Regions from separate parts of the Paenibacillus sp. FSL H7-0943 genome, predicted to be linked through region 1. Evidence: riboswitches for the same ligand, from Rfam matches in the RefSeq annotation. Region 1 holds a riboswitch; the other holds the start of a gene.
What was found. Region 1 has a riboswitch for cobalamin ahead of metE (5-methyltetrahydropteroyltriglutamate--homocysteine S-methyltransferase). Riboswitches for the same ligand answer to the same signal wherever they lie in the genome.
Positions count from the first base shown of each region.

Region 2: another riboswitch for cobalamin. It lies ahead of NSQ55_RS02430 (anaerobic ribonucleoside triphosphate reductase); the one in region 1 lies ahead of metE (5-methyltetrahydropteroyltriglutamate--homocysteine S-methyltransferase).

Region 1 covers NZ_CP150148.1:4,954,238-4,959,403, reverse strand. The annotation lists gene NSQ55_RS21790 (FtsX-like permease family protein) at 1-528, shown strand, start outside; gene NSQ55_RS21785 (DedA family protein) at 546-1,169, shown strand; gene NSQ55_RS21780 (undecaprenyl-diphosphate phosphatase) at 1,220-2,080, shown strand; cobalamin riboswitch at 2,180-2,386, shown strand; gene metE (5-methyltetrahydropteroyltriglutamate--homocysteine S-methyltransferase) at 2,541-4,844, shown strand; gene NSQ55_RS21770 (DUF1540 domain-containing protein) at 4,991-5,143, opposite strand.
Region 2 covers NZ_CP150148.1:550,086-555,251, forward strand. The annotation lists gene NSQ55_RS02430 (anaerobic ribonucleoside triphosphate reductase) at 1-1,782, opposite strand, end outside; cobalamin riboswitch at 2,024-2,259, opposite strand; gene NSQ55_RS02435 (MTH1187 family thiamine-binding protein) at 2,638-2,946, shown strand; tRNA gene NSQ55_RS02440 (tRNA-Thr) at 3,040-3,111, shown strand; gene NSQ55_RS02445 (hypothetical protein) at 3,346-3,513, shown strand; gene NSQ55_RS02450 (hypothetical protein) at 3,954-4,133, shown strand; gene NSQ55_RS02455 (undecaprenyl-diphosphate phosphatase) at 4,333-5,136, shown strand.

The DNA.
Region 1 (5,166 bases):
ACGGATCTTTATACAGGTTTTTATGTAGAGGATTTTCCGCAGACGGTAGGTATCGCAGCTGATCTTGCCCATAAAGGCAAACAGTCCTATGAAAGTGATTCTCCGTATGCGATTGTGATCAGCGGCACGCTGTTTGAACTTCAGAAAACATTGTATAACACAATGCTTTTTGCTTCCTTGCTGGTGGGTACTGTCTTTTTTATTGCGGCAGGCAGCTTTCTTTACTTCCGGTTATATACCGATCTTGATCATGATCGCAATCAATATTCCACTTTGTCCAAGATGGGGCTTACGGATAAAGAACTCAATCGAATAGTTACGATTCAGCTGTCTTTGTTGTTTTTTGTGCCGGTCGGAATAGCTATTTTACACAGTGTGTTTGCCTTTATTGCGCTTCAACGGTTGTTCTACTTATCTATCGCAACGGAGACAGGCGCGGTGTTACTCGGATATTTGGCTGTTCAAGGACTATACTTCTTTTTTATTCGCAGCCGCTATTTACGCAACCTGAAGAAGAACTTGATATGAGAAATGGGGGTAACAAGATGCAAGCATGGATTACAGATTTTATGGAGCAGTTTGGTTACTTCGGTATTTTTCTGATGCTGGCCTTTGAAAATATATTTCCACCAATTCCTTCAGAAGTGATCCTGCCCTTTGGAGGATTTATGACGACTACGACGAGCTTGACGATCCCTGGTGTAATCATTGCTGCCACGGCTGGCTCACTACTGGGTGCAGTAATTCTCTATTATATTGGCCGATTATTGGATGTGAGCCGGTTAGAGAAACTGGTTGAACGCTGGGGGGGCCTAATTCGCGTCACTAAAAAAGATATCCACAAGGCTGACGCCTGGTTTGATAAATATGGCTACTGGACTGTATTGTTTTGTCGGATGGTTCCGCTGGTCCGCAGTCTGATTTCGATTCCGGCGGGAATGTCGGGCATGAAATTTGGAGTATTTATGATCTTCACAACGATTGGCACATTGGGATGGAATTTGCTGCTTGTGCTTATTGGCGCGGCATTGGGCGAATCCTGGGAAGACATTGCCATGTACATGGATGTGTACTCCAATGTAGTCTATGTACTAATTGCTGGCGGATTAGTTATCCTTGGGTTTCTGTACTTCCGCAAACGCAGCCGGAGAATGAACACTGAGGGCTAAGCGGGTAGAGGACTGATAATAGAAATGACTATTAAAAAGGAGGGAAACACATGGAGCTATTAACGATTATTAAAGCCATTATTTTGGGGCTTGTTGAAGGTTTAACCGAATTTGCTCCAGTATCCTCCACGGGTCATATGATTATTGTTGATGATATGTGGCTGAAATCACAGGAGTTATTTGGACAATATACGGCAAATACCTTCAAAGTAGTTATTCAACTGGGTTCAATATTAGCGGTTGTTGTGATTTTTAGAAATCGGTTCATTGATTTGTTAGGCTTAAAGCGTTTCAGCCGTAAGCAGTTGGATCCTGTAACAGAGGAGCTACCGCAGTTGGAGCAGGGCGGGCATCTCAAGCTGACTCAGGTTCTGGTAGGGTTAGTGCCTGCAGGTGTGTTAGGTGTTCTGTTTAATGATTATATTGATGAGCATTTATTCTCTACCTCAACAGTGTTAATTGGTCTAGTGATTGGGGCTGTATTAATGATTATTGCCGATCTGTTTGGGCCGAAGAAGATCAGAACTGAGAGTGTAGATCAGATTACATACAAACAGGCACTTGGTGTAGGTCTTGTACAGTGTTTTTCGTTATGGCCTGGATTTTCACGCTCGGGCTCGACGATTTCTGGTGGCGTACTTCTCGGGATGAGCCATCGTGCCGCTGCTGATTTTACGTTTATTATGGCAGTACCCATCATGGCAGGTGCCAGTCTGTTGTCACTGATGAAAAACTGGCAATATTTCACCATGGATGCATTGCCGTTTTTTATCGCAGGCTTTATTAGTGCCTTCCTATTTGCGCTGTTATCGATGCGATTCTTCTTAAAACTGATCAATCGTATCAAGCTCTTACCGTTTGCTATATACCGTATAATTCTTGCTGCTGTAGTATATTTCGTATTTTTCTAAGTCCGTTATAAGGAATCGATATAACAGAAGTCCCAGTAATCTATTGCAGATTGCTGGGGCTTTCACGTATGATGACATCAGATTAAGACACTCAAATGATGAATGATATCGGAGACAGGTGCTGACCGGAAAATAGTAATTCGGTAGGCTTAATAGGGAAATTCGGTTCGAAGCCGATGCGGTCCCGCCACTGTAACGGAAGAATCTCGAGCAACAGAGGTCACTGGCAATTTACTACTGCTGGGAAGACTGCTCAAGATGTTGACGCCGCTAGCCAGGAGACCTGCCTGTTTCAACAGCACTGCTTCACCTACGGAAGATAGGGAGGTGTTAGACGTTAACCATGGGTATATCATGGGCGTCTTTCCCTTTGACTTTTTTAGGGAAGGGCGCTCTTTTTTATAGGAAAGCAAGTAGCTTTGGAGTTTGAAATAAGAGATGGAAGAGGGAGTGTATCGAGATGACGAATAAAGTAAAAGTAAGCAATCTTGGATATCCGAGAATCGGAAAGAACCGCGAATGGAAAAAGACACTGGAAGCCTACTGGCAGGGGAAAATAAATGAGGAGCAATTCCGCTCCGAAATGGCAGCAATTCAGCTGCAGCATTTGAAGACCCAGCAAGAGGCAGGAATTGAGCTTATTCCGGTAAATGATTTTACTTTTTATGACCATGTGTTGGATACGGCTGTTATGTTTGGAATTGTACCTCCACGGTACACGTATGATGGCGGCGACATCGGGCTTGATCTTTATTTTGCAATGGCCCGTGGTAATGCTGAGGCTACTGCCTGTGAGATGACCAAATGGTTCAATACGAACTATCACTATATCGTTCCAGAGATCGGCACACAAACACCACGCCTGACTGAAAATAAACCTCTAGCGGCTTATCGTTTTGCTAAATCGCAGGCAGGGATTGAAGGTAAACCGGTACTTTTAGGTCTGTATACCTTCCTTAAGCTGTCCAAAGGTTACGCAGCGGCAGATATCGCCAAGATTGCTGCACGTTTTGTTCCAGTCTATGTTCAACTGCTACAGGAACTGAAGCAAGAAGGGGTAAGCTGGGTACAAATCGATGAGCCAGCGATTGTTACAGGCATAAGTAAAGAAGAATTAACACTGCTTAACTCGATATACACAGAAATTGCCGGCTCCGTGCCGGGCTTGAATATTATTTTACAGACGTATTTCGAAGCTGCTGAACCGTTGGAGGCACTGCTAGAGTTGCCTGTTCAAGGCTTGGGTCTTGACTTTGTGCACGATGGTGGAGCGAATCTGGCTTCTATCGAACGTCTTGGCTGGCCGAAGGACAAATGGCTGGGTGCCGGAATTATTGATGGACGGAACATCTGGCGTTCCGATTTAGACGCTAAGCTGCAACTGGTAGAAAAGCTCAGCGTTCATGTGCCGCTTGATCGTCTTATTCTTCAGCCTTCTTGCAGTCTGCTGCATGTCCCAGTCACCGTTCAAGGTGAGGTGAAGCTGAAGGCGACAGTTAAGAATGCGTTAGCTTTTGCCGATGAGAAGCTTGCAGAGCTTAGTTTGCTCGGAGCAGCCCTCGCAGATAAAGGAGAAGCTGCTAAAGCAGCGCTGGCCGCTAGTCGTGAAGCTATTGCAGCATTCCGCGCACTACCTGAGCGTGGTCGTAAGGATGTGGCGGAGCAAGTGCTTGCACTTGCAGCTTTGCCGGACCAACGCAGTTTGCCTTTTGCTGAACGCTTAAAGGTGCAGCAAGAGAAATGGCAGCTTCCACTTCTGCCAACCACTACAATTGGTAGCTTCCCGCAGACAGTAGAAGTGCGTCAGGCGAGATTGAAATGGCGTAAAGGGGTCTGGAATCAGGAGCGTTATGATGGATTTGTTCGTGAGCAGATCGCGGATGCAATTACCTTCCAAGAAAAGCTAGGTCTGGATGTTCTGGTCCACGGTGAGTTCGAGCGTACAGATATGGTGGAGTTTTTCGGAGAAAAGCTGGACGGATACTTGTTTACTAGTAATGGCTGGGTTCAATCCTACGGTTCCCGTTGCGTTAAGCCACCGGTGATCTACGCGGATGTTGCATTTATACAGCCTATGACTGTTAAAGAAAGTGTCTATGCACAATCGTTGACGAAGCTTCCGGTTAAAGGAATGTTGACGGGTCCTGTAACTATCCTCAATTGGTCATTTGTACGTGATGATCTCAGCCGGGAAGAGGTAGCCAATCAAATTGCTCTTGCCCTTCGCCATGAAGTAAAAGCGTTGGAAGATGCAGGCATCGAAATGATTCAAGTGGATGAGCCGGCTATACGTGAAGGACTTCCGCTTAAGGCAGAAGACCGTGAGCATTACCTGAACTGGGCAGTGAAGTCGTTCCGCGTTGCTACGAACCATGTGAAGGCTACGACACAAATTCATACGCATATGTGCTATAGCGAATTCAATGACATGATCGATTCCATATCGGCTATGGATGCTGATGTAATCTCCATTGAGACTTCACGTAGCCATGGGGAGCTGATTATCAGCTTTGAGGAGCAGGCCTATGATAAAGGAATCGGTCTTGGAGTGTATGACATCCATAGCCCGCGGGTTCCGGCTGTAGAAGAAATGACGGCGAATATCGATCGTGCGCTGCGGGTGCTGGACCCTGAACAGTTCTGGATTAATCCGGATTGCGGTCTGAAAACACGTGGCTGGCAGGAGACAGAGGATGCACTACGTAACATGGTAAGCGCTGCTGCTATTGCGAGGGAAAAGTCAGGGGTTATTGCATCAAAATAGACATAAATAAATTAGAGCCAGGGTAATTTACCCTGGCTTTTTAGTTCACTTATTTTTTTATAATCAGCTACTTGATAATAATTCTCAATCTTGTTAGAATGAAAAAGAAAAAGAAGGAACCGTGGAGGGTCCCTTCAGGCATTTACTTATTTACTTTCGAAAGTTTTGCAATCTGTTTCTTCTGCGCGTTTTGGTTCTTGGGAGCTGTGGAAAGCTACGAAGATCGATTCAGCGCTGCATTTGTTCTCTTCTGCCCAGTGGGTGCAGGAGTTAACTTCACAAACTACGTCTTTTGCCATGAGGGTTCACCTCCCCTTATAGT
Region 2 (5,166 bases), 2.5 Mb from region 1:
GAAATAACTGACCTGTTGTTCGAGCGCATATTTAATGATTTTGATAAAAGCCGATGGGTTGTTGCGGGCATTGCCGTTTAATTCGACATAAGAAATAGCCCCGGCATTGCAGTATTCATGGAAAGGAGCTTCCAAGCTGATCTTCTGAGCAGCACCCAGATCGAAGTATACAGGGATGTGAAAAGAGTTCGTATAATATTCACGGTCGGTTACGCCCGGAATGGAACCCAGTACCTTGCGGTCAACTTTGGTGAATTTACCGGACAAACCTTCTGCTGGAGTTGCGAACAGGGTGATGTTAAGATCCAGTTCCTCACTTTTCCGATCGCAATAGTCCCGCATATGACGCACGATAGCCAGCGCCTTGGCATGAACTTCCATATCCTCGCCATGGTGTTTACCGTACATAGCTTTCATACATTCCGCCATACCGATGAAGCCAAGAGACAGACTGCCATGCTTCAGCAGATCGCCTACAGTGTCATCAGGTGCAAGATGTTCGCCGCCTTCCCAGACGCCTTCTCGCATCATGAAATCGGAAGCTTTAGCTTTTTGTGCGGTTTGGATGTGGAAGCGATGAAGAAGTCCTTCCAGCGCAATATCCATGTAATGATTTAGATCTTCATAGAAGCCAGCTTCGTCTGCGATGGTACGTCTGCCTGTTACTGTGCCGTGTGCCAGACCTAGCCGAACCAGATTCAGTGTATTAAAGGAAAGGTTGCCCTTCCCAGAGCAATGATTACGCCCAAAACGGTCACCGAGCACTCGGGTTCGGCAGCCCATTGTAGCGAACTCCGTATCAGGATCACTTGGATCATAATACTGCAAGTTGAGCGGAGCGTCCAGATTAGCGAAGTTTGGATATAGTCTGCGCGCAGAACATTCAGCCGCTTTTAGGAACAGTTCATAGTTAGGATCGCCTTGCTGTTGATTGATTCCTTGCTTGCATTTGAAGATTTGAATCGGGAACACCGGTGTTTCTCCGCTGCCAAGTCCGTTCATAGTTGCGGTTAGCAGAGAACTGATCACAAGCTGACCTTCTGGTGAAGTACAAGTACCGTAGTTGATGCTGGTAAACGGTATTTGTCCACCGGATCGGCTGGACATGGTATTCAGATTATGTACCATACTTTCAGCCGCTTGCAGAGTTTCGATTTCGGTTTCCTTTAGTGCAAAACGGAACGCTCTTGGATATAACTCCGCCAGATCGGTCCGGCTCATCGTAATCTCGCCCAAAGATTCATCAGCTTGTCCTTCTTCAAAATAATCCAGACCCTTGCGGAACAGCTTGGCGAAGGATTTGGTTACATAAGGTGCCAGATCATAGTCGAGTTTATTGGCGGATACACCACCATATTGAGCATTTTGCTGGGATTGGAAAATAATCGCTACCAGAGACATAGCTGTCATTATTGAGTTCGGAGGACGAACGCTGCCGTTGCCGGTATTGAAACCTTCACGGAGAAGTTTATCAAACGGGATAAAAATACAGTTCGTCGTTCCAATCGCGTATTGATCCAGATCATGCACATAGACGACATTGTCATCAATAGCCTGCACTAGCTGTGGCGGCATCGTAAAATTGCGGGCGTACCATTTTGAATATTCACTGCCGAACTTGCTCATTTTACCGGAGAAACTCTCTCCATTCAAATTGGCATTCTCGCGCAATAGGTCCATATCCCGACTGTCGATAATATCCCGGCCTAAATCAATGAGCTCTTCTAAAAGAACTTCCCGTGCATTTTCTACTCCATTAAATTGTCTCTCCAACAACGTCATTGTACAGCTCTCCTCTCAGTATAAAAGAAAAACATCTATCATCAAATCCATATATCCATAAGAAGTTGGACTGCTATAAGCAGTCGTATATTTGTTCAGATTACATAAAAAAAGCATCCCCTACCCGAGGATGGCAGAAAATGCCCGATGCGTTATGTAAATATCCACACGGATATTTGCAGAGGTCTCTACGCAGATGACCGCATGCGGACACCATCCCTGTTCCTCGCAGGCATCAATAGTTGGTGTCGTCGAAACAGGTAGGTCTCCTGGCTTCCGTGGGATCTCTCGGCGCCTTCCCAAGGGTGTTCCTAACCCTCAGTGGCATTTGCCGGGAGATGTGGATTCTCAAGCTTCCCAGAAGCTTAAGAAGGCCATCCGGTTACAGTGGCGGGACCGCAGCGGATTCTCACCGCGCTTCCCTATTAAGCTCTAAATCCGGTTAAGGATCAAAGCGCCTGTCTCCACTATATTTTGTTGTCGTTAGATAAAAATAACCCAAGATGTTGTGTTTGTAAACAGTTTTTTAGAAAACCCGCGCGGGGAGCGGGTTCTTTAAAAGTACTCCACAAATGATCCACAGGCTGTCCATAAGTAATCCACAATTGATCCACAGGGAGATGCGAAATGATTCATAAATTGTCCGAAAAGATGCCACAAAGAGTCCATAAATATAGTGCAGATGACCCTAGAATTTGCTCATGAGAAAATACCCTTAGCCCAAAGTCATATTTTGGAGTAATCAGAAGAAATAGAAGAGATAAGGGAGGATAATCTTGCTTAGTTTGTGACAGAGCGGTGGAATTGTTACAATGGGAGGAGACAGCTACTATAAAATTTCGAGGAGGTATTCTCATGCCTATTGCTGAAGTTACAGTTATTCCAATTGGAACAGGCAGTACCAGTCTTAGCAGCTATGTTGCGGATATGCAGCGGGTGCTGAAGACAGTAGAAGGGATTACTTATGAACTTACGTCCATGGGGACGATCATCGAAGGGCCTCTGCAACGCATTTTTGCCGCGGTAGAAGCTTTGCATGAGTCTCCTTTTGCCGCAGGTGCAGAACGTGTCTCTACCTCACTTAAAATAGACGACCGCCGCGATAAACCCTCTACTAGCCGTGGAAAGTTAGAGTCTGTGGAGCGTAAGCTACAGGTGGATTAGCATTTTAGAAGGGCGGAAAACAGGGAGAAATAGGCTTGCGTTTCTGGCTGGAAGTTGTATAATATTTTTTGTTTGACAGAAAAACAGCGTTAAGCTGGTGTAGCTCAGGGGTAGAGCAACGCACTCGTAATGCGTAGGCCGGGGGTTCAATTCCCTTCACCAGCATATCTAAGAATGGCGCAATGGCGCGGTTTTCCGGGATTCCGGGACCGTGCCATTTTTCGTTAAATCCCCCTGACTTCTTCCATTCTTCTACCCTTTATCCGAGTAAAGTGGGTGTCTCGTCAATTTTCTCCACTTCTTTTCGGGTTCCTAGAATAGAATCTCAGATACATCGGGGCACTGCTTCCTGCAAGTTGGGGAGAACATGTGAATAAGTACCCAGGGTGATATTTATTGATGAATGGCCTAATCTTTCCTGAAGTCGAATATGATGGACAGCCAATGCCGTTCCCTGTTCTTCTGGAGAAACGTATCAAGGAAGATAAGACATGGCGCGAAATCGCTAATGAAAACGGTATGACTAGTGGTCACTGTCGAGCAGACGGAAGGTGTGGCGCAAGCTGACAGCAATCAGAATGAAGAATGGTGGAGGAGGAGCAGCATAAGCTGCTTTTCTCTTGCGGGGGCAGATCGGTTAGATGGTAATTACTATAAAAATAAAAAAAGACACCACAAGGTGTCTTAGTACAGATACTTTTCGCTCGAATTTCACGAGCTCGTCAGTGAACTGAGTTCATAAGCAAGACTGGCTACGGCTAACAGATGAAGAGATAAAGTAATATCAATGTTAAAATGTGCGGTAATATTAATTTTCATAGATAACCACGCTCCTAAAGTATAAATACACATAAAGAAAACTTTATAAAGCGCTTGGCCTGCCATCATCAGTGCCAGGTAGCCATCCTGTACAGACGCCTTAGCGTTTCGACAATAACATTATACTTAATATTTTGTGTTTTGCCAAAAAAAGGACCCCCTATTCTTGGTCGGGGTGGCGGTTCTGTGTGGTTTCTCAGCGCTTTGGAATCATGATGGTCATTGAGGCTCCACGCACGCGGCTGCAGAATGATCAAATGGAAGTTACGTTTCGGTATTCATATCTGCTGTATGCTCTGAACTTGATTATCCAAAATAACGGGCAGCAAGTTCAGAAGGTTAACGGATTTTTTATTGATACAGGTTGAATTTAATGTTTGATACTGTTGTTATGCTAACGGGAAAGGATAGTTTAATAAAGGAGTTACTTAAGACTGGAATAATGAGCAATGTGACAATTATGTCATTCTGAATTGAATATTGTTAGGTTAATCGATGGGGAAGTTTACGTGTCTCCCTTATACTGGAAATTAAATGATTTTATTTCCGAAAGGGGAGAATGCACTAATGACTGATGTAATTAAAGCAATAATACTTGGCATAATAGAGGGCTTAACTGAATTTTTACCAGTATCATCTACTGGACATCTTATTCTAGCAGGCGATTTGCTTAGCTTTGAGGGAGATGCTGCAATAACTTTTAAAATTGTTATTCAGTTGGGTGCAGTGATGGCAGTTTTAATTCTTTATTGGAAAAGGTATTTGGAGATTGGGGTTAATATGATTAGAATGGATTTTTCCAAAAGCAAAGGATTAAATGTCATTCATATGATTTTGGCTATGTTACCAGCATTAATCCTATATCTTCTCTTCAAGGACACAATAAAAAGCCAATTATTTGGCCCAACCCCTGTTTTGATCGGTCTAGTTGTTGGTGGCGTGTTGATGATCATTGCAGCGCGGAATAGGCGGACTGAAACCGCTGGTACTATCGATGGGATTAATTATAAACAGGCTTTCGGAATTGGTCTGTTCCAATGCTTGGCGTTATGGCCGGGATTTTCGAGATCAGGTTCGACGATTTCAGGTGGCCTGTTGCTTGGCACTAGCCAAAAAGCCGCTGCAGATTTTACATTCCTTATTTCTGTGCCTGTTATGTTTGGTGCAAGCTTGTTGGATTTGTACGATAGTCGTGATTTGCTGAGTTCTGACGATTTGCTTCTAATGTTAATTGGCTTTGCGACATCCTTTCTTGTGGCAATGATTGCAGTAGTGACGTTCATCAAACTGATTAAGAGACTTCGATTGGAGTGGTTTGCTCTATACCGGTTTGTTTTAGCAGCTCTCTTCTATTTAATTGTCATACAGTAATTGGGCAAATGTAAAGAAAATTGTAGCCTT